Regions from separate parts of the Paenibacillus tianjinensis genome, predicted to be linked through region 3. Evidence: riboswitches for the same ligand, from Rfam matches in the RefSeq annotation. Region 3 holds a riboswitch; each other region holds the start of a gene.
What was found. A riboswitch is a leader RNA that binds a small molecule or an ion and turns the genes downstream of it on or off. The one in region 3 is predicted to bind cyclic di-GMP.
Positions count from the first base shown of each region.

Region 1: linked by a shared signal. The riboswitch ahead of JRJ22_RS02525 (transglutaminase-like domain-containing protein) and the one ahead of JRJ22_RS25805 (DUF6612 family protein) in region 3 are both predicted to bind cyclic di-GMP.
Region 2: linked by a shared signal. The riboswitch ahead of JRJ22_RS04075 (PA14 domain-containing protein) and the one ahead of JRJ22_RS25805 (DUF6612 family protein) in region 3 are both predicted to bind cyclic di-GMP.

Region 1 covers NZ_CP070969.1:569,501-577,339, reverse strand. The annotation lists rRNA gene JRJ22_RS02535 (23S ribosomal RNA) at 1-515, opposite strand, end outside; rRNA gene JRJ22_RS02530 (16S ribosomal RNA) at 739-2,286, opposite strand; gene JRJ22_RS02525 (transglutaminase-like domain-containing protein) at 2,658-3,467, opposite strand; cyclic di-GMP riboswitch class I at 3,482-3,562, opposite strand; cyclic di-GMP riboswitch class I at 3,637-3,717, opposite strand; gene JRJ22_RS02520 (class D sortase) at 3,839-4,489, opposite strand; gene JRJ22_RS02515 (GtrA family protein) at 4,542-4,943, opposite strand; gene JRJ22_RS02510 (glycosyltransferase family 2 protein) at 4,933-5,910, opposite strand; gene JRJ22_RS02505 (phospholipid carrier-dependent glycosyltransferase) at 5,956-7,839, opposite strand, start outside.
Region 2 covers NZ_CP070969.1:945,278-953,116, forward strand. The annotation lists gene JRJ22_RS04065 (UDP-glucose dehydrogenase family protein) at 1-2, shown strand, start outside; gene JRJ22_RS04070 (sugar phosphate nucleotidyltransferase) at 477-1,850, shown strand; cyclic di-GMP riboswitch class I at 1,989-2,068, shown strand; gene JRJ22_RS04075 (PA14 domain-containing protein) at 2,081-4,420, shown strand; gene JRJ22_RS04080 (glycosyl hydrolase) at 4,632-6,149, shown strand; gene JRJ22_RS04085 (discoidin domain-containing protein) at 6,340-7,839, shown strand, end outside.
Region 3 covers NZ_CP070969.1:5,550,665-5,558,503, forward strand. The annotation lists gene JRJ22_RS25795 (carbohydrate ABC transporter permease) at 1-585, opposite strand, end outside; gene JRJ22_RS25800 (ABC transporter substrate-binding protein) at 649-2,061, opposite strand; gene JRJ22_RS25805 (DUF6612 family protein) at 2,251-3,150, opposite strand; cyclic di-GMP riboswitch class I at 3,192-3,282, opposite strand; gene JRJ22_RS25810 (beta-galactosidase, LacZ type) at 3,437-6,490, opposite strand; gene JRJ22_RS25815 (carbohydrate ABC transporter permease) at 6,512-7,336, opposite strand; gene JRJ22_RS25820 (carbohydrate ABC transporter permease) at 7,336-7,839, opposite strand, start outside.

The DNA.
Region 1 (7,839 bases), 1.3 Mb from region 3:
CCTCACGGTACTGTTTCACTATCGGTCGCCAGGTAGTATTTAGCCTTAGCAGATGGTCCTGCTGGATTCATACGGGGTTTCACGTGCCCCGCACTACTCGGGATCCGTCTCGGAGGGAATACAGTTTAGGTTACAGGGCTTTTACCTCTATCGCGGGCCTTTCCAGACCTCTTCACCTACCATATTCCTTTGTAACTCCATGTGAGACGTCCCACAACCCCAAGGGGCAAGCCCCTTGGTTTAGGCTGTTCCGCGTTCGCTCGCCGCTACTGACGGAATCACTATTGTTTTCTCTTCCTCAGGGTACTTAGATGTTTCAGTTCCCCTGGTCTGCCTCTACATACCCTATGTATTCAGGTGTGAGTAACTGCGAATTACCACAGCTGGGTTTCCCCATTCGGACACCCCCGGATCAAAGCTTGCTTACAGCTCCCCGAGGCAGTTTCGTTGTTCGCCACGTCCTTCGTCGGCTCCTGGCGCCTAGGCATCCTCCGTGTGCTCTTATTAGCTTAACCATGCGTTTTCCGTTAGGAAAATCGCCAGCATTGCTATAATTGAAACTTGTTTACACAAGTTCAGCTTAAAGAATGTTCTAAAACGCAAATTCGTTTCGGTATCCAGTTTTCAAGGATCAAGTAGAGAGCTTAAACTCTCAAAACTGACCAACGAGTGAGTAACTAACCGACCGGTTAGATTTAAGATTTGAATGTTTCCATTGCAGGAAACGATTCTCCATAGAAAGGAGGTGATCCAGCCGCACCTTCCGATACGGCTACCTTGTTACGACTTCACCCCAATCATCTACCCCACCTTCGGCGGCTGGCCCCCTTGCGGGTTACCCCACCGACTTCGGGTGTTGTAAACTCTCGTGGTGTGACGGGCGGTGTGTACAAGACCCGGGAACGTATTCACCGCGGCATGCTGATCCGCGATTACTAGCAATTCCGACTTCATGCAGGCGAGTTGCAGCCTGCAATCCGAACTGAGACCGGCTTTGCTGGGATTGGCTCCACCTCGCGGTTTCGCTTCCCGTTGTACCGGCCATTGTAGTACGTGTGTAGCCCAGGTCATAAGGGGCATGATGATTTGACGTCATCCCCACCTTCCTCCGGTTTGTCACCGGCAGTCACTCTAGAGTGCCCAGCCTTACCTGCTGGCAACTAAAGTCAAGGGTTGCGCTCGTTGCGGGACTTAACCCAACATCTCACGACACGAGCTGACGACAACCATGCACCACCTGTCTCCTCTGTCCCGAAGGCCGCCTCTATCTCTAGAGGATTCAGAGGGATGTCAAGACCTGGTAAGGTTCTTCGCGTTGCTTCGAATTAAACCACATACTCCACTGCTTGTGCGGGTCCCCGTCAATTCCTTTGAGTTTCAGTCTTGCGACCGTACTCCCCAGGCGGAGTGCTTACTGTGTTAACTTCGGCACCAAGGGTATCGAAACCCCTAACACCTAGCACTCATCGTTTACGACGTGGACTACCAGGGTATCTAATCCTGTTTGCTCCCCACGCTTTCGCGCCTCAGCGTCAGTTACAGCCCAGAAAGTCGCCTTCGCCACTGGTGTTCCTCCACATATCTACGCATTTCACCGCTACACGTGGAATTCCACTTTCCTCTTCTGTACTCAAGCCATCCAGTTTCCAGTGCGACCCCAGGTTGAGCCCAAGGTTTAAACACCAGACTTAAATAGCCGCCTGCGCGCGCTTTACGCCCAATAATTCCGGACAACGCTTGCCCCCTACGTATTACCGCGGCTGCTGGCACGTAGTTAGCCGGGGCTTTCTTCTCAGGTACCGTCACTCCGGTAGCAGTTACTCTACCGGACGTTCTTCCCTGGCAACAGAGCTTTACGATCCGAAAACCTTCATCACTCACGCGGCGTTGCTCCGTCAGGCTTTCGCCCATTGCGGAAGATTCCCTACTGCTGCCTCCCGTAGGAGTCTGGGCCGTGTCTCAGTCCCAGTGTGGCCGTTCACCCTCTCAGGTCGGCTACGCATCGTCGCCTTGGTGAGCCGTTACCTCACCAACTAGCTAATGCGCCGCAGGCCCATCCCTCAGTAGCAGATTGCTCCGCCTTTCATCCTTTCTTCAGGAGAAGAAAGGAATTATCCGGTATTAGCTACCGTTTCCGGTAGTTATCCCAGTCTGAGGGGTAGGTTGCCTACGTGTTACTCACCCGTCCGCCGCTAAGCTTATCCCGAAGGATAAGCTCCGCTCGACTTGCATGTATTAGGCACGCCGCCAGCGTTCGTCCTGAGCCAGGATCAAACTCTCCAAATTGGTATTTAGAAAGAGCGATTGCTCATTTTGAAACATCTGACGAGAATTTGCATTCTCTAATTTTGGATCTCACCGAGGTGATCTCCAGATACTCACTCGTTGTTCAGTTTTCAAAGATCAAGCTCGTTGTCAGTGACCATTAGCTCATCACCAGCAACTCTTATAATATATCACGTTTGATTTAGAAACGCAAGTTTTTTTTGAAATTTCTTATTCAGTCATTTCAGCCAAACTTTTGTGCGCTCTAACAACGCTTACCTATAATACCGCAGATACCTATTGAAAAGCAACCCCCTTAACTAAAAAAGATAACCTGCTTAATCTTTAAGCAAGTTATCTTACGTATTGTCTAGGATTTATATAATGAATTATTAATAAAATTTTGCAGCGCTATATTTGCTCGCTACTTTGATCAGTGCTGTTTCTTTACTGTTCTTAGCCAATCCAGCGTCAACTGTTGTATCGATTGTTACCCATTTACCGTTAAGCAGTACTTCATTCCAAGCATGATACGTTGAAACATAACTGGTATTGCCCATTACCAATTTTGTCGGAATCCCTTCACTGCGCAGCATGGTAGCAAATAGCGAAGCATAATCATAGCAAATTCCTTTTTTGGTGAGTAATGTGTTGTCGTTCTTCGGGATATAATCCTGTGTAACAGTTGCAGCCAGCTGGTAATCATACTTCACATTTGCAACGATGTAGTTATAAATGACTTTTACCTTTGCTTCATCTGTAGTCAGTCCTTGTGTAAGCTGTTTAGCTTTCAATACAGATTTATCGGAAGAGCTCCATTTCACGTTCTGTACGGAACTCAAGTATACGGCGTTGGCATTGCTCAGGTTAAGTTCTACATTCTCAGAAGAAACTACTTTATATTTGTTGCCGCTTGTATTCTCAAGAATAGACACTTTATAGGTTCCATTACCTTGTTGCAGCGGGAAAGACTCCGTAGATTGGAAAGCATATAAGTTATAAGTGTAGCTGTTGCCGTCCTTGGTGATCATGACCTTAATGCGTTTGTCTGTAGGTACCTCATAAGAAACTGCGACAACTCCCTGATCCAATTTCGTTGTATTCAACCAGCTCGAATCTGCTGTTGCGGCCGTAGCTGGGCTTGTCTGAACTGATGTGACTACTACAAACAAGGTTAATAACATAAAATAGAACTTTTTCATTGGATAAAACCCCTTTCGGTAGCTGGCTGCCATCCTTTCGGGAAGGCCCTTTAGCTTTGCGTCCCTACCTTTCGATAGGTTTGCCGTTATCGTTGTAGCTTTATCTGTTCTCTCATCTACCAATAAATGCTAGATTCACTTTAAAAAAGCAAACAAAAAAAGCCCTTCATTCGGTAGCTGGCTGCCATCCTTTCGGGAAGGCCCTTTAGCTTTGCGTCCCTACCTTTCGATAGGTTTGCCGTTATCGTGTATAGCTTTTATAGTTATATAGTATCATATTGTCATCTTTATACAAGCCCCAAATTGCTAGATTTCTAACACTTTCCACTAAAATTTATCATATTTCGGGTCAATTCTCCCCAGCCTCAAATTCAGGATAATTTTGCGTGGATTATCAGGCGGTGTGTCGGATTTACCAGCGGATCACAAGTAATCAGAGTTAGGATTTTATTCATGTTATCCCCATTCAGCACCGATACATCCGTCGGCTCTACTACAGAAATATCATAAACCTTGTATTGGTATTCTTCTGCACTCGTTTTGATTGAGATCATATCACCGATCTTCACTTCATTTAACCGGTTGAACAGTCTCCCCGTAGTTCTTGACCGGTGAGCGGCAATGGCTGCATTTCCGACTTCGCCGAGCGGAGCCGTCTCCTTCATATGGGCAGCAGCATGCTTCATATTAGATTTGGTCGCCCCCTCTAAGACAGGCAGCTTCAAGTCAATCCGGTCGATCTGGATAATTCCGATAATCTTACCGCCCACCTTAATCTCCGGAGAGGGCTGTGCTGATGGCTGCACCTGTTCCTCATCCGCTGATTCATCTGCCAAAAGCTGGGTGACCTCGGCGTACGGCTTTTTCAGATCCGGTTCAGCCGTTGGGACAACCTCACTATAGGCCTGCTCAGCCTCTGCCAGCAATTTTTCCTGCTGTCTGTCGTTATACCACTCGTTCGCTTTCGGATACAGCATGACAAGGATTCCGGCCAGTATAATCAAATAGGAAAACTTCCGCATATTCATCACCCCGTTAGTCTGGAACCGGGCAAGCCCTGTTCTAATATTTGTCTTAAAAAACCCACATGCGGCTTCCGAAAAAATTGATAATCACAGTGACGAACGTAACGAGTACCTTGGCAATCAATACCTGAATCCCGAAGCTGTCTGTAAGAAGATGCATCAGCAGTACTGAAATTCCAAGCACCACCAGATTGAGTACGATAAACTTCACCAGCTGCAGCCTGTCAGATCCCTTCTTGCCAGCGTTGCGGTCACGAAAAGTCACTTTTTTATTCCAAACGAAGCTGTTTGCTGTACCTGCACTATAAGAAATAATCTGCGCCGGGGTATTGATCATTCCCAGTGAATGAAGCAGGGTAAATACTGCAAAATCAATCAGTGTATTCAGCAGCCCCACGGCATTGAATTTTAAAAACTGGATAACTCCCGCATTCAGCTTCTTACCTGCCATCGTAATTATCCTCTCGCTTGTCGTCAATCTCTCCGTCATGATAGCCCTTGGTTTCGCGCACGATATAGAGCGGTCTATCCTTGGATTCATCATAAATACGTCCGATATATTCTCCAATTACCCCAAGCAGCATCAGCACGATACCGTTAAATAATAAATTGACACCCACTATAGAAGCCCAGCCGGGAACCGTCCAGGAGGTAAATAATTTCTGGAACAATACAAAAAACAGGTACAGAAAGCTGGAGAAGGACAGGAAAAAGCCTATATATGAGGCTATTTTGAGCGGTTTATGTGAAAAGGAGGTGATGCCGTCCAGCGCAAACCGGATCATTTTCTTCAGCGGGTACTTCGTCTCTCCGGCGAAGCGCTCCTCCCGTACATATTCAACCATCGTCTGCCGGAAGCCCACCCAGCTCACCAGACCTCTGACATAACGGTTCTTCTCCTTCAGCCCCCGCAGCACATCGCATACTTTGCGGTCAATCAGCCGGAAGTCGCCGGTATCCGTAGGAATCTCCACACTCGTCATGCTGCTCAGCAAACGGTAGAAGAGCTTGGCGGTCACTTTTTTGAACAGCGTCTCCCCGTGGCGCTTGAGCCGCTTGGCATAGACCACCTCATAGCCCTCTTTCCACTTGGCAATCATCTGCAAAATGACCTCAGGCGGATCCTGAAGATCGGCATCAATCACAACCACCGCTTGCCCCTCGGCATAATCCATCCCGGCCGTAATAGCGACCTGATGGCCGAAATTACGCGAGAAGTCAATCAGCTTGACATGTTCGTCCCGGCTGCTGATTCCGCGCATAATTTCCGCTGTACGGTCACGGCTGCCATCATTGACGAAGACCAGCTCATAGGAATCGCCGCATTCGTCCATTACTTTTCGGAGACGCTCATACGTGTGCTGAATGACCTCCTCCTCATTGTACATCGGGACAATTACACTATATCTGGCTTTCACCCTTGTTCCTCCTAAACGTTTGGTAAGTATAAAACCGGCTGGCTCCTAGAATACCCAGGAAGGGAACCAGCGCAGCACAGTGTTGACATAATCGCCGCTCACCTGCATACCCGACAGCACCGGATAGAACAGGATAAAGAGCAGTGCCGCAAGGCCCACATAAGCATATCGGATATACTTGGCTTCGGGATATTTGCTGTCCAGCAGCTTCATTACATATACAATTGCAAGAATCATGAACGGCACCATAGCGAAATAATGGTACAGGAACGTCTCACGCGGAACGAGCATCCAAGGCACATATTGCGAGAAAAAGGCGATCCAGAGCATGTACAGGCTCTTGTCTTTACGCTTCACAGTAAGATAAACCGTACCAAGTATGGCGAAAATTCCGGTCCACCAGATCAGCGGATTACCTATAGTGACAATACTGCTTACTTGACCTTCAGGCAAGCCTTCGCCGCCGCTGAAGAACCATACCGGACGCTTCATAAACGGCCATTCCCACCAGGAGGAAGCAAACGGATGGGTAGCCACCAGCTGACTATGGTAGTCATACATATTTTTTTGGGCCTGGATCAGGCCTTTAATCGTGTAACCCTCGGCCGTAACGGAGAGTACCGGGATAAAGGACAATCCGTAGATAACGGCAGGAATAACGACAAAGAACACGATGCAGCTGGCCAGTGTAATGACGGTATTTTTCCAGAAGGATCTGTCTGCTGTAAGGCAGGCGGCCTTGAGCTCCTGATCACCCAGCTTGCCTTCCGCTAGCACACGTCCTGCTGCTGTATGTTCCTTATAACGCTCGAACAGTGAGAGAGCCAGCATAACCGCCAGCCCGGCGCCCCCGTATAGCACAATCCATTTAGAGGCGACGCCGATGCCGAAGAAAAGGCCGGACCAGAACAGAGGGACCAGTGTCCGGCGCAGCGGTTCACGATAAAAGTTCATTGTGAAATAGCGCTGCATGAAATAGAACATTAACATGATGAAGAAGACGCCATAGACGTCAATCGTCGAGATGCGTGTCTGGGTAAAGTGCATGAAATCGAGCGCAAACAATCCGGCGGCAAGGGCCGCATAGCGGCTCTTCTTGAACAGTCGCAACGCCATGATATAGATAAGCGGCAGCATGGCAACCCCAAACAGGGTGCCGACAATCCGCCAGCCAAACGGATTCACGCCAAACAGCTCCATTCCGACTCCGATCAGAATTTTGCCCAGCGGCGGATGAGTATTCTCATAGGCAATAATACCGTGGAAATATTCGTAGGCTGTGCGCGCATGATAAATCTCATCAAAATACGTACTGTTCATAAAATTAGAGTTCTCCGGAATGATGGACTGCTCGTCGAACAGATTGGCAGGGGCACCTCTTTTGGCAGCTGAGGCGGCATCCGGAGTGACACTGGTTACGGGAAGTGGTGTTTTACCTCCCCCCTGTTCATAGAAGGCCATTTCATTCAGCGTAAAACCAGGCGATGTAACGGTCAGCTTCACATATCTTGCCGCTACGTTCAAAGGCTGGCTTTTCCAGATGAAGACATTGCCCACATCCTCGTTCACATCCAGCGGACTGCTCCAGGCATCCGGAGTCGCGCTGAATTCCAGCTTGAATTTGCCGGTGCCTACACCGCCGAATATATTTACACGTTCCAGCTGTCTGCTCTGGCCCAGATCGACATAGAAGCTCTCACCGCTGGCGGCTGGCTCCCATAAGGTTTCCGGCGCTTTGGTTGAACCCAGATTAATTAGCGCAAGTACTGCATAGACGGCAGTAATGGCAAGCATCCAAATCCAGTCTTTACGCAGCAGTTTGAATTTGGTTTTGTAATTCTGCTCCAGCGGACGAATGCCTTCGGCAAGTGCTAAATCAGCAGCACGCTTCTCTGTGTCCGTAGCCGGAGGCGCGAGAAGCTTCGTCTG
Region 2 (7,839 bases), 1.7 Mb from region 3:
AATCCAGAATCTCTTGCCCTTATGAGCGCAGCTTTAGCTGCCGCTCCGCTCCTTGCCCTATAGCTGCCGCCCAATAAGCGGCAATACCGGATCTTTATCCGGTAGCTTGGCCGGTGGTTGAAGCGAGCAAAAAAGGCGATGCTTCCAGACTGCTCGCCCGAGCAAGCAGGAGTTCTTAACCGTAAGCTGTTATGGAATGGAACGGAGAGGGATTTTGGAACTGTAGGAGCGTATGCGTCCGCCTTTGTCTCCGGATTTCAACCGCGAAGAGCGTTCAATCAGGAAATCTGGAGACAACAGCGGCCGAAAGTCCAAACATTCCTTGCAGTGACTCTCATAACAGTGTGGTCTTTAAGAATTTTTGCGAAGCCAGCAGTGCTGCTCAAAGCAGTCCATCTTTTGCATCTGCACCGAGCGGCAGCTTACAATAACAATCCGATATTTTCGCGACAACACATAAATAGGAGGGTTCACTTATGAAACTGGTACTTCTATCAGGCGGTTCTGGTAAACGGCTATGGCCTTTGTCCAATGATTCACGTTCGAAGCAATTTCTGAAGGTACTGGAAAGCCCGACGGGTGAACCGGAATCTATGGTACAGCGTGTCTGGAGACAGCTTGAGGAAGCGGGCATGACAGGTTCGTCTTATCTGGCAACGGGCCGCAGCCAGGTGGAATCGATTCAGAGCCAGCTTGGCAGCGAGGTTCCGATCATCGTTGAGCCTGAGCGCCGTGATACCTTCCCGGCCATAGCACTGACAGCAGCTTACCTGTATTCGATGGCCGGTGTTTCTCCGGACGAAACCGTCGCTATCCTGCCTGTTGATCCCTATGTAGAAGCTTCATTTTTCGATACCGTAGTCCAGCTTGAGCAGACCATGGAGGAAAGCGGCGCAAATCTGGCGCTGATGGGCGTAGTTCCTGAACATGCGTCAGAGAAATACGGATATATCATCCCTACCAGTGCTGAGGCGGGAACAAGCGGATATCTGCAAGTGAGCCATTTCCAGGAAAAACCTGACCGTGTACAAGCCGAAGGTCTGATCAGCAAAGGAGCCCTTTGGAATTGCGGGGTATTCGCTTTCCGCTTGGGTTATCTGCTTGATATTCTGCAACGCAAAGGGCTGCCGCTTAACTACGAGGAACTTCAGAAGCAGTATAAACTGCTTGCCTCCATCAGCTTTGACTATGAAGTGGTGGAAAAAGAGGAGAATATCGTGGTTCAGCCTTATGCAGGCTTCTGGAAGGACCTGGGTACCTGGAACACGCTGACCGAAGAAATGAGCAGCAATCTGGTAGGAAAAGGTGTTGTCACGGCCGATTCTGAGGGGACCTGCCTGATCAATGAGCTGGATATTCCGATCACAGTCATCGGGGCGAAGGACTTAATTATCGCCGCCAGCCCGGATGGCATCTTGGTTACGCATAAAGCGGAAAGCCCGCGGATCAAAGAAGTATTGAAGTCTTACGAGCAAAGACCGATGTTCGAGGAACGCCGCTGGGGCCATTACAAGGTCATTGATTATGTGAAGTACGATGAGGGCAATGAAGTCCTGACTAAGCGGATTTTTATTGAAGAGGGCAAGAACATCAGCTACCAGCTGCACCGCAAACGCAGTGAAATCTGGACCTTTGTAAGCGGGGAAGCCAGTATTGTGATTAACGAGAAAATGCATAATGTGAAGGCTGGCGATGTGGTTCGCATCCCAGAAGGCACCAAACATGCGATCCTTGCGCTGACGGATGTGGAGTTTATCGAAGTGCAGACCGGATCCGAGCTGGTGGAAGAGGATAATATCCGAATCACCTTGGACTGGAAGGATATAGCATTGCACCAGTTCATTTCGTAGGCCTAAATAATCTATTTAACCAATTGTTACAAATCCAAAACAGGTATTTAGAACCATTTATTAAGAAATCTTCATTTTTGCTATAAACCTACAACTTAATAGAGTCGATACTTACGGTAAGAAGGAGAAATCCTTCCAAAACGACAAAGGCAAACCTACTCGAAAGATAGGGACGCAAAGCTATAGGGCCTCTTAAAAGTGGCAGCCTGGCTACCGAAAGGAAGATCATTTTGAAAACTTACCGTAAGTTTCGTTTGTTGTCCGCCGTGTTGTCTCTGGCTGTGTTTTTGTCCGCCGTACCGCTTGGACTAGGATTTGCACCTTCCTCGGTTAAAGCAGCTTCAAGTACAGCTGTGCCAGTTAATCCGGACGCTTCAGCTGAAGCCGTCAAGCTCCTCGATAGTCTGTATTCTATTTCCGGAAAAGGAATTATTTCAGGCCAGCATGATTATCTGGAGAGCCCGGATGAATTTAGCAACAAGCTGAAAGGAACAAGCGGACAATATGCCGCACTTCACGGATATGAGCTGGGAGTTATCAGCGGACAATCCGAAAGCACCGCCGCAATGCAACGGAAGAATGTAGTCAATAGTGCGATCAACTGGTCTAAATCCGGCGGTATCGTAGCCATGACTTTTCATGAGAATCTGCCGGGCACTACGTATGATTGGGCTAATGTGCAGAAATCATTGACACAAGCAGAGTTTAACAAATATATAACACCAGGTACGGCACAGTACAACGCACTGATTGCCGATCTCGATAAAGTTGCAGTTTCACTCAAAAGCCTGCGGGATGCAGGAGTCCCCGTACTTTGGAGACCTTACCATGAGATGAACGGAGACTGGTTCTGGTGGGGAAAGAAGACCAACTTCGCCGGACTGTGGAATATTATGTATGACCGGTTTGTTAACTATCATAAACTTAACAATCTGCTGTGGGTATGGAATCCGAATGCTCCGAATGCCTGGTCTGATCCCTATGAGCTGACCTATCCTGGTGCGAATAAGGTCGATGTACTTGCAGCTGACATATACAATAATGATTATATGAATAAATATTATGACAGCCTGGTCAGTCTGGCTGCCGGTAAACCGGTTGGCATCGGTGAGAATGGCGAGATGCCGAGTATAGCTAAGCTGCAGCTATCCCAGAAGAATTACGTTTATATGATGAACTGGGGAAAAATGCTCTATGATAACAACAGCACGACTACAATCACAAGCTTTATGAATGACAGCTACACCCTGACCCGGGATGAATATAAGGCATGGACAGTCCCTGGTGCAACGGCAACGCCGACAGCAACGCCAACAGCGACACCAACGGTAGCGCCAACAGCGACACCAACAGTAGCGCCAACAGCGACACCAACGGCAACGCCTACAGCGACACCAACTCCAACGGTAGCACCTACAGCTACACCAACGCCGACCTCCTTACCTGAAAATACATTGCAGGCACCGGTACCGCTGGTAAACGGGCTTACAGGTGAATATTTCAAGAATATGACGCTGTCCGGCACGCCTGTGCTGGTACGCAATGATAGTTTACTTAATTTCAACTGGCGTCAGGCATCACCGGATGCTTCATTGCCTGTAGATATTTTTTCCGTACGCTGGACCGGTCTGATTAAGCCTTCTTATAGTGAAACCTATCAATTCTATACAACATCGGATGATGGTATTCGTGTCTATGTGAATGGAACGGCCGTTATCGACAGCTGGATGAAACAGAGCGGTACCGAGCGTACCGGAAGCATTGCCCTGAAAGCAGGACAGTATTATGACATTAAAGTAGAATATTATGAAAATGCCGGTGACGCCAATATCCGGATGATGTGGCAGAGTCCAAGCCAGGCCAAAGTAACCGTTCCTTCAAGCGCATTGTTCTTAAAAAGCTCCATATCATCTATAAATACTGTTGAATCGTCATTAATGACGAATTCGCTGGCCATGGTACAGACAGTAACAGTGTCGCCAGCGCCGACAGCAACGCCAGCGCCGACAGCAGCACCAACGCCGACAGCAACGCAAGCGCCGACAGCAGCTCCAACGCCGACAGCGGCACCAACGCCAACAGCGGCACCAACGCCAACAGCAACGCCAACGCCAGCGCCGACAGCAGCACCTGCGGTCAACGGGCTGCAAGGGGAGTATTTCAACAATATGCAGCTGGCGGGAACTCCCGCAGTTGTACGCACCGATGCGGTTCTTGACCTCAACTGGCGTTTGGGCTCGCCGGATGCGGCAATCGGAGTGGATTTCTTCTCCGTACGCTGGAGCGGTAAAATTAAGCCGCTGTATAGTGAGACGTACCAAATCTATACCTCTTCAGACGACGGTGTCCGTGTCTGGGTCAATGGCAGTCTCATCATCGACAGCTGGGTGAAGCAGAGTGGAACCGAACGCATGGGAAGCATAAACCTGCAGGCAGGACAGTTATATGATATTAAAGTGGAATATTATGAGAACCAAGGGGATGCAAGAGCGAAGCTGATGTGGGAAAGCCCGAGCCAGTTAAAGGGGACTGTCCCAACAAGCGCCTTGTTCCTACCTTCTGCTTCCTAAAATAAGCGATCGGCAGTCTGTTATATCACCGCCGTCACTGATGCTGGTTAAGCCGTTACAATACTAAATCCTCAAAAGTCCACCTATTAGGGCCCTGCTTACCAGCAGGGCTACTAAGCTATAGGCCTCAGTTGGCTGCAAAGTGACTGTCCTGCTAAGGGAACCGTCACTTGCTTCATAGAGGTTTAACGGCTGGAGAAAGGAGTTAACATTGAACACTAACCGCAAGTTCCGGCTATTTACGACGATTTTGCCTATTATCTTCATTCTCTCTTTACTGCCCTGGTCGGAGGTACGCAGCCTTCCTGTTACCCGGACTGTGTCTATCCCGGCAGCAGTGAATACTCCGATCAATCCTAACGCTTCCCAGGAGGCGGCCGATTTGCTGACCTATCTATCGAATCTCAGCGGTAACGGCATGATTTCAGGACAGCATGACTATCTGGAAAGTCCTGATGAATTCAACAATAAGCTGAAAAAGGCCACCGGGCAATCTGCTGTTTTGCACGGTTATGAGCTTGGAGCAATCAATAATCAATCGGAATCGGCCATTAAGCGGCAGCGTAAGGCTGTGGTGAACAGTGCAATTAAATGGCATAAGGGCGGAGGCATTGTAGCGATGACCTTTCATCAGAACCTGCCCGGCACTTCTCCGGAATGGGCCAATGTGCATATGAGTCTCAGCCAGGAGATGTTTGATGCCTATGTGACTCCGGGAACAGCACAATATAAGAATCTGATTGCCGATATTGACGAGATTGCCGGGTATCTGGAAGATCTTCAGGATGCCGGAGTACCGGTTCTGTGGCGTCCCTATCATGAAATGAACGGAGACTGGTTCTGGTGGGGGAATAAAGACAACTTCACTAAGCTCTGGGACATCATGTATAACCGTTTAACAAACACGCACAAGCTGAACAATCTGTTATGGGTATGGAACCCTAATGCACCTAATGAATGGTCGGATGACTTTGAACCCTATTTTCCCGGATCGGGAAAAGTGGACATTCTGGCGGCAGATATTTATAACAATGACTTCAAGCAGTCCTATTATGAGAATCTGCTGAAGCTGGCAGACGGAAAGCCTATCGGCATCGGGGAAAGCGGAGAGCTCCCAGACCCTGTTATATTGTCTCAAACCCAAAGTAAATGGGTATATACCATGACATGGGGGAAAATGCTGACTGAAAAAAATGATCTGCAGAAAATCAAAAATTTTATGAATGATAATTACATCGTTTCCCGCGATGATTATATTATTATGCTCGCCAGCAATCCGAACACGAAGCCTTCCGCTTCGACCAAGGGATTAAGGGCGCAATATTTCAACAATATTGACCTGTCCGGCGGAGCACAGCTGATTCGTAATGACAACAAGATTGACTTCAACTGGCATGGGGACGCTCCGGCAGTCGGCCTTGGGAAGGATCTCTTCTCGGTTCGCTGGACCGGATCGATCATGCCGATATATAGTGAGAGATATACGTTTACGGCCTCTTCGGATGACGGAGTGCGGCTCTGGATTGACGATAAACTGGTGATTGACAGCTGGAAGAAGCAGAGCGGCGTCGGACGTGAGGGAAGCATCGAGCTTACCGCCGGAACCTCATATGCTATTAAAGTGGAGTACTATGAGAATCGCGGGGACGCCAATATCCGTTTATTGTGGAAGAGTGCCAGCCAGAAGCAGGGGGTTATCCCCAAAAGTGCATTAACCCTCCCTAAGTAACCTAATCTAGCTTTACGACTTATTAGCAGACACCCCAGAAGAAAGCGAGGACAAAGGAATGAGGACTAAGAAAAAAACAACCAGACCTCTAAAGTTACTACTAAAATTTGCGGCATTAACCATCTTGTTTCTTATGTCCGTTTCTGTCTTCGGAGATGATGGGACGAAGCGGGGCGAAGTGGAGGTAGACATGACTAAGTTGTCCTCAGCGGCTGATGCAGGTCCGGCTTTGCCGGACGGCAATGTACTGTGGCAGCTGGGGCAGCGTGATGGATCTGCCGGAGAATTTGCAGCTTTCGGTTCCTCAGACGCTAAAAAGACTTATAATGCTGTCTCTACCGTAGCCAAGGCCGCTGAGCTGAAAAGCGTTCCTTCGGGCCTGCGGGGAGACACCAACCCTGAATTGATTATTACGTATAATTTGAATAAGATCCCGGCGAACGGGGTCTTATTTCGCGTAAGTATTCTCGATGCATACAAATCCGTTCCGCAAATGAGTGTCTTCTCCAATCATCAGCTGTCAGGCATGATCCAGATTGCCGGCGTTGCCGGGACGGACAGCAAATATACTTTCCGCAAAACGTATGAACTCTATATCCCGAAGGAACAGCTGGTGCAGGGCATTAACGAGCTGAAGCTGCGGACTACACGCGGTATTTATTCCTCAAGTATGGAAGATAAGTACGACTGGTGGACCTGGGATTCCTTAAGTCTCGAATCGCTGAATGCCCCAATTAAGGAGCCGATTCACGGCAGCTATACACTGACCGGCACAATGGTCAACAACAAGCAGTTTTATTTTGATGAAGGTGCGGTTACTCATTTGCCTTACATCATGAAGTGGCTTGGCGTGGCATACAGCGGCAACATTATGCGCACCAGCTGTGCCAGCGATGTCGGCCGCTCCTGCTCTAACATGGAGGATTATTACAAAGTGCTTAGGGATTACAATATGCAGTCAGTTGCCCTGTATCTGTACACGGGAGATATTAAGCTGAAGGCTGACGGTTCGCTGCCGGAAGAGGCAGAGAAGAAGCTGACTGATTATTTTAGGCAATACGGCTCATACTTTCAGTATTATGAAGTCGATAATGAGCCAGGCCTGTTCAATCGTTCAAAAGCTGTCAATCTGGCGATCGCCGATTGGCTGAATAAGAAAGGCAAGTCAATTGCCCCCCATTTGCAGACAGTGGCACCGGGGTGGGCTTACTGGCCGAGCTACAGCGCGGATTCCTGCGGCAATCAAAAGGGGGCGGTCAAACAGTGCGGTGACCCTGACGGCTGGGAACGTGATCCGAAGCAGCGCAATGAGCTCGAAGAGGTAACCGATTTGACCAACGGACATTCCTACGGGGAATCCTATATTTTCAGCAACGGAGGCAGCTTTACTGAGAATCTCAAGACCTTCGGCGGAGCTGCAGACGGCCTGGGCAAAAAAATGCTGACGACTGAATTCGGTACTTCGGATAGCCACGTGGATGCTTACCAGTATGGGGCTTCCGAGGCTACAGCAGCAGTGTTTGACCGGATTATGCGCGCCCATATCGGTTATGCGGATATGTTTGTGCAGCATGCCGCCTTTTTCAAAAACTTCAGTTTGTTTAAATACGGATTCAATCTGGAGGAGCATGATCCGGCCAAGACTGAGATTTACTATACAAAAACAAACGAGGATTCCCGTGTCAGTATC
Region 3 (7,839 bases):
CGCAGGATTGATACCCATAACGCCAGCAATAAGAATGATCATCGTGTTACCGTACCACATCCAGAATTGGATGAACGCCACAATGCCACGTGCCGTTGACTTATCCTGAAGGAAGTTAATCGGTGCGTGGGACCATCCCATCATATCAAAAAAGCTATTCACAGGGCCTACCGGATAGGCAAACAAAGTGCTGAATAGTACGGCGATTGTACTCGCAGTGATAATATTAGGCATATAGAGCAAAACCTTGAACAGGCCTTTACCCTTTATGTTCAGACGCACATTCGTGAACCATGCAGTGAGCAGGAGTGCGAGGATAATCTGGGGAACAAAGTTGAGAATCCAGAGTACTCCCGTATTGATTAGAGACTTCCTGAATGAAGGGTTGTCAAACAGGAGATCTTTGAAGTTTTGAAAAGGATTATCCAGAACGTGGATTGGTTTCGGTATGAGTCCCTGCATATTGGTGAATCCGATGAATGCCGTATATAAAATGGGATACAGCGAGAAAATCAGAAATGCCAGGACAAATGGAAAGGTAAAAATATAGCCGAATTTCGAATAGTTAACACCTTTGCGGCGCATGCTCTCACCTCATATTAATTGATATTAGGGGCGGAAAAACTCGCCCGCCCCTTCTGCTACCGCTTATTCGCTTTCAATGTTAAGCTGGTCTTTAACTTGCTGTTTGAAGGTTTCAAGCGCTTTATCACGGGACTTGTTGCCCGCTGTGTACTCACGTACCTGATCACGCCAGAGCTTATTGATCGTTTCATCGTACTGAGTCAAGTTCTTACCGGAAGCGTTAGCATTAGCTGGAACAAATACATCGAACATATTCTGCCCGCCGAGCAATGGAACTTCACCATTGGATTTGCCCATAACTACGGAGGAAGCTACGCTATCCTTAGTACCTTGCTCGCCTTCCTTCATAGTGCCGTTAGCCCAGTAATATTGGAGGCCTGTTTCGGAAGTATCGAGTGTTACCCATTTGATAAAGTCAGCAACGGCTTGTTTCTTAGCATCATCCTTGGTAACTTGTTGGTTGGCAAGCAACCAAGTACCTCCCCAGAAGAATCCTGTTGGCGGCTCAGTTACAGCCCAGTCGCCGCTTGTATCTTTCACTTGATCTTTCATCGTATAGTTGATGAGCCAAGCAGGACCGAAGAAGCCGAATACCGGTTGAGCGCCTGAACCGGACATATCTGCGAACCAAGCTTCTGTCCAGTCAGTTGTATCGTTGTAATAGCCATTGTCTTTCAGCTTTTTAGAGAGATCCAGGAACGCTTCACGCTTAGGATCAATGTGAAGCTTGCCGTCAACAATCCAGCCTGTGTCTGAACTGTTCTCGATCGGGTGCCAAATGTCTCCGTCACCGGATACCATGCCATAACCCTTAGCTTTTACCTTGGCAGCTGCTTCGAAGAACTTATCCCAACCCGGGCCAATTTCGGTTTTGATTGTAGCAGGATCGTCTGTTCCAAACACATCCTTGGCAAGCGAGCGGCGATAGATAAAGGCACCACCAGTTGCCTGATAGCCAAGACCCTTCAGCTGTCCGTCTTTGGAGCCGATGTCCACGGAGTATTGAGCAATGCCCGCATCCTTAACTAACTGGTCATCCAGACCCAGGTCAGCATAATTAGCGGCATAGCTGGAAGCGTCGCCTTGCGTATACTTGAGCACGAATGCTGATTCAGCTGCATAAATGTCCGGGGCATCTTTACCGCCAGCGGCCAGCGCCTGGTCAAGAGCCGGCTGGTAAGCGCCATCGGTAGTAGCGATTACCGTGGTTTTGAACTCCACATTCGCTTCAGGATGGATTTCCAGATACTTTTTGGTCATGTTCGGAATCTCATCCGTGAAGCTCCAGAGATTGATGGTGACTTTCTCGCCATTGCTCTTTGCCGGAGCTTCGGTAGCGTTTGCAGCCGGGGCTGTAGTTGGGCTTGATGCGTTTGAGTTCGAGTTTGAATTTGAGTTACCGCCGCACGCTGCGAGAGCAGATGACATCACGAGCAATGTGGAGATTCCTACTAAAACACGTTTCATACTTTTCATACTTTGCCTCCCCTTTTTTCTTAATCACTCGGTTTTATGTAACCGCATTCATATTATAGAACCTAGGGACCCCGGACATAAGTCACCTGCCATTGGGAGAAATTCCACTATTTTTGGATTTCACTCCCTATTAGACAAAAAAAGACACCCGGGCCATACCTGGGTGTCTCCATGCTCTCTAATGTTCTATTATTCTAGTTCAGCAGGTTTTGTAATCGTTGTAACCTTGTTGTTCTTAGAATATTTAGCTTCAATTTTTGTAGTATATGTATCTTTCGTTCCGTCCGAAGCCAGCGCATAACTCAGATCAACGGTCAGCTTTTCTGTCTGCCAGGTCTTGGTATTGAGGAACAATTTCCAGGTCGCGCTTTTCGGCTCCAGCGTCTCGCCGTCCCAGAGATTTTCCTGGTCATAGAGGGCAATGAGTCCCTTAGCCGCTGCCGGATCGGTTACCGTAACCTGCAGAACGGTCTGGGTGCCGACAGTAGTGACTTTCATCGACTTTTTAACATTTTTGACCGAATTCAGCATCGATGCAGGATCATACTGGGCTTTGGAATAAAAAGACTCCCATTCCTGCTTCTCCAGTCCGAGCCAATACTGTGCATCAGGATCGATGGGCTCTCCGTCGCCGTCTGTTACTGCATCAGAGCTGCTAACCTCTCCGTCTTCTCCGGTATCTGCGGCTGTATCCTCAGAATCAGCAATAAGTTCGCTTCCGTCTACAAGATAGTAGAATTCCTTATCATTGGCATATAAATCGTAGGATGTTTCCAGTAAACTGATATCCACGCTGCCTGCTGCTGCAAAATTCGGCAGACGGTTGATATCCAGCTTCAGTGTGTTGGTGTTGCTGACCTTCACTCCGCCGGTCTGAATCTCCTGTTTCTTGATTACATCCAGGTGGAAATTCTTCAGCGTTTTGGCAGCTGCCGTTACTTTGCCGATGACTTGATCCACGGTAGGCGGTTTGGCAGCTGTCGCTGCTGCTGAGGCTACTTCAGGACCAGGCATCCAGCCCACCGTTCCTGACAGCAGCAATGCACCCGCAGCCATAATTGTACCTACCGTTTTTGAAACCTTCTTCATGTAGTTCCCCTTTCGGGTCCTTGCGTTAATCATAGATATCCCTATGCAGCCTGGCGATCATGACCTTCTATCTTCGGCTTTAGACCCATGGCTTTGTGTCATCCTCTTTCGGGGATTTTACCTTTAACGCGGACATTTGATTATTGGATTTTAATTGCAGGATGTTTGTCCCTTCATCAATTTACCATGGTTATAATTACCTGTAAAACAAAACCGGTCTTAGTTCCCTGCAACTCAGGACCAAGACCGGTTTGTGGTTTTAAAATACACTTAATGCTATGCTGCGCTATTCTTCTCCCATTCCCACACTGGAAAGGAAGAACTCATATTCAAGGGTTTGCTCGGCCGGAATGGTGTATTCCTTATGCACCGGTGCGCCCCAGCTGTCGTCTCCGCCTACACCCATTTGTCTTCCGGCTACCGTCACTACTGTGTAATGAACCGGCGGGAGCTCAAACGGATGTGAGGCATGCTCCAGCTCAAACGCGGTGTACGGGGACAGGTTACATTCCACCGGTGCAGCTGCCGGAGCCGAGATTTGCAGGCCTATCCCCGCTTCATCGGTAATCTTCACACGGCGTACACCGGTACGGTTACCCGATTCCTGCGGCACGAGATACCTGGACGGCAGCTCCTGCACCTTCCGGCTGAACACACCAAGTCTGGCGCCGAACGCACGGTCAATGTAGTTCTCCTCAGGCCCCATCGCATACCATTCCGACTGATTGTAATCCGCTGACATTTTGAAGGATAAAGCCACGATGGGCAGATCCGGAAGACCGGCAGCACCGGTGTAACGCGTTCTTACCCGGACCGTTCCGTCACCGTAGACGGTATAAGCTGTCTTGAACGCCAGCTCTTCATGAATGCTGAACCGGTAATCGAAGCTTACCGTTACTGCACCTTCCTGCTGCTCAAGGCTGACCTCAACGCATTTGCGGGCCAGGCTTGCCGCATACCAGCTTCCGGCATGGTACCCGAGCTGGGTTCCCTTGTCATTATCGGTAGTCGCACGCCAGAACAGCGGAGCCGGAGGTGCCTCAATCATTTCGTGTCCATGGTAGTTCAGCGACACTAGCGATCCGACCTGTTTGGAGAACAGAACGGTGAAGCCTTCACCGAGGACACCGATCTGCACATCACCTACCACAACCTTAAGTTCACCGGCTGGTTGCTCTGTTACAGTCTCCTCAACAACAAAGACAGATTCGCCAAAGGCAATTTCATATCCCGCTTCAGCCCAAAGCTCTTCTTCCTTCAGTACCAGAGAAGCCTGAATGCTGTATTCGCCCGGAGTTCCTTCCGTATGTGGCAGCTCAATCGGAACCAGCACTTCACTTTGCGGCGCAGCATTGACCTCTGTAGTCCACTTGCCAAGCAGTTCACCGTCACAGTACAGGCTGTACTCCAGTGCCAGATGATCCGTTCCTGCGAACAAGCTTTCATTTATTACCCGGATACCTGTCCGGTCTGGCGCAAGCTTGTAATTCTGATACAGGAATTTGACCTCCTGCATCTTCGGTGTCCACTGGCGGTCGGCATAAACAATGCCGTTGCCGCAGAAGCTGTAATCTGTCGGACGATCGCCAAAATCGCCGCCGTAAGCGAAGAACTCGTTACCATAGCGGTCCTTCTTCAGAATCGACTGGTCAATGTAATCCCAGATGAAGCCGCCCTGGTACATCGGGTACTTATTCTCAAGCTCGGTGTATTTATGCATGCCGCCTACCGAATTCCCCATTGCATGCATGTATTCGCAGCTAAGATAAGGCTTGTCCGGACTAGCGTTCAGATATTCCTCAATGTCAGCCGGCTTGGCATACATCCGGCTCTCCATATCGCTTGTCGCATTGTAATTGCGGTCATAGAACACGCCTTCGTAGTGAACCAGACGGCTGTTGTCCCGGCTGCGGAACCAGTTCGCCACATCCAGAATGACTTGGCCTGCATAGGATTCGTTACCGCAGGACCAGATCAGGATGGACGGATGATTCTTGTCCCGCTCTACCATATTAATCGCACGGTCCAGCACGATGTCATGCCACTTCGGGTCATTGTGCGGAATATTCCAGGACGGCTCAACCGCGCCCATCTTCTGCCAGGAACCGTGCGTTTCAAGGTTCATCTCGTCGATGACATAAATGCCGTATTCATCGCACAGCTCATACCATAATGTCTGGTTCGGATAATGCGAAGTGCGTACGGCGTTGATGTTGCTGCGCTTCAGTGTGCGGATATCCCACAGCATATCTTCGCGCGTGATATTACGGCCAGTGCGGCAGTTGAACTCATGGCGGTTGACGCCTTTGAAGACAATCCGCTTGCCGTTGATGCACATCAGCTTGTTCTTCATTTCGAACCTGCGGAAGCCCGCTTTCTGCACAACGGCCTCCACAACCTCTCCGTCTGCACCGGATAGCGAGATACAAACCGTATAGAGATAAGGATTCTCCGCACTCCAGGTCAGAACATCTGCCACTTCTCCGGAAAGCGTAAGCTCCTGTCCGTTAAAGGTTCCTTCGGTGCTCAGACAGACTTCACCGTCCCGGTCCTTCAGCTCAAGCTTGGCACTGATTGCTTCCTGCGGTGTGTTCAGCAGATGCATGGTTACGTTCAGACTGCCTTTCGTATAAGTATCATCCAGCTCCGCCCGCACCTCAAGATCACGGATATGAGCCTTCGGAACAGTGTACAAATAGACCTCACGGAAAATCCCGGAGAACCGCCAGAAATCCTGATCCTCCAGCCAGCCCCCGGTACTCCGCTTATACACTTCAACGGCCAGTTTGTTTTTGCCCGCCCGCATAAACGGGGTCAGGTCAAATTCGGACGGAGTGAAGCTATCCTCGGCATAGCCGACGAATTCGCCGTTCAGCCAGACATAGAAGGCCGACTCCACACCCTGGAAGGAGATGAAAAGCGGTCCGTTCTCCATATTCTCCGGCAGGCGGAATTCCTTTACATAGCTGCCGACCGGATTATGCTCTGGAGAGATGTGCGGCGGGCGGAGATCAATCAATCCATCCCAGGGGTACATTGTATTGACATATTGCGGCCGGCCGTAGCCCTGCAGCTGAATATGTCCGGGGACCTGAATATTGTCCCAGCCGGTGCAATTATATTCTTCCTTATAAAACGCTTCTACACGGCTCGCCGGATTTGGCGCATAACTGAATTTCCAGCTCCCGTTCAGGCTGTAGCGCATATCCATCGGCGCATCGGCCTCTGCCTCAGCCATATTATTATAGTAACGGTGGTCCGAATGAGCCTCCACCCGGTTTACCTTGAAGGTACCCGGATCTTCCAGCCAGCTCAAGCTTGGAGTAACTGCCAATTTCATTTCCTCCTTCAGAACATATAATTATTTCACTGATCCCACCATACCGGCAACGAACTGCTTCTGCATCAGGAAGAAGACAAGAGCTGTCGGAAGTGTGGAGATGACAACTGCGGCCATAATCACCCCGAAATCTGGAGAGTAGCTCGAGCCTAAGTTGGAGATCAGCAGCGGGATGGTCCGTTTCTCCGGAGTCTGCAGCACGATCAGCGGCCAGAGATAGTTATTCCAGCTGGACATGAACGTAATGATTGCGGCAGCGGAGTAAGTAGTCTTCATCGTCGGAATATAAATTTTGAAGAACAGGCCCAGCTCCGATAATCCATCGATCCGTCCGGCTTCCAGCAGCTCCCGCGGGAACATCTTCGAGCTCTGCCGGAAGAAGAAGATCAGGAACGCCGTAGTGAACGTCGGCAGGACAACCGCAGCGACTGTGTTAACCCCGATAAGCGGAGCAGCAGCCGACAGCTTCGAGAACATTTGATACAGCGGAACCATCAGCGCGGCGAAAGGGATCATCATGGATAGTAATAACAGATTGAAGACCATATCCTTCGCTTTGCTGCGGTAAATTTCAAATCCGTATCCGGCCAGGGAGGCAACCAGCAGGGCCAGAACCGTTGTCGTCAGAGCAATTTTGAGTGTATTCCACAGGGCAGGCACAAGGTTGATGGACTCTGTCAGCTTCCGGATATTGTCAAACAGATGTGTACCGGGTAACATTCTTCCCTGGGTTACGTCCACTGAAAGATTTGTGGCGCTGATAATCATCCACAGAAACGGAAAAATCGAAACAAACGCAACAATGGACAGAAAAACATAAATTGGGGCACGGCGTAAAGTTCTCATTATTTATCATCACCTGCCAGTTTGATTTGAAGGAAGGCCAATATAATGATCATGACTACGATAGAATACGATACAGTCGCAGCATATCCAAAGTCAGGCGTGTACTTGAACGATAGATTGTAAATATATTGGGAAATGGAGAGCGTCGCGTTGCCGGGACCTCCCTTGGTTATATTCATAATTTCATCGAACAGCTGCAGGGTACCAATAGTCGAGGTAATCGACGTAAAGAGAATGATCGGTTTGAGCAGCGGTACGGTAATCGAGAAAAATTGTCTCGGGCCCGAAGCACCGTCAATCCGTGCAGCTTCATAAATGGAACTGTCGATGTTTTGCAGCGAGGAGAGGAAAAAGATCATATTGTATCCCGTCCAGCGCCAGGTAATGGCGATAATAATCGTAACTTTCGCCCAGAAAGGATCGGAGATCCACTGGATCGGTTCAGACAGGATGTGCATGTTCAATAAAGCCAGGTTGATCAGTCCGTCATTTCCAAACAGATA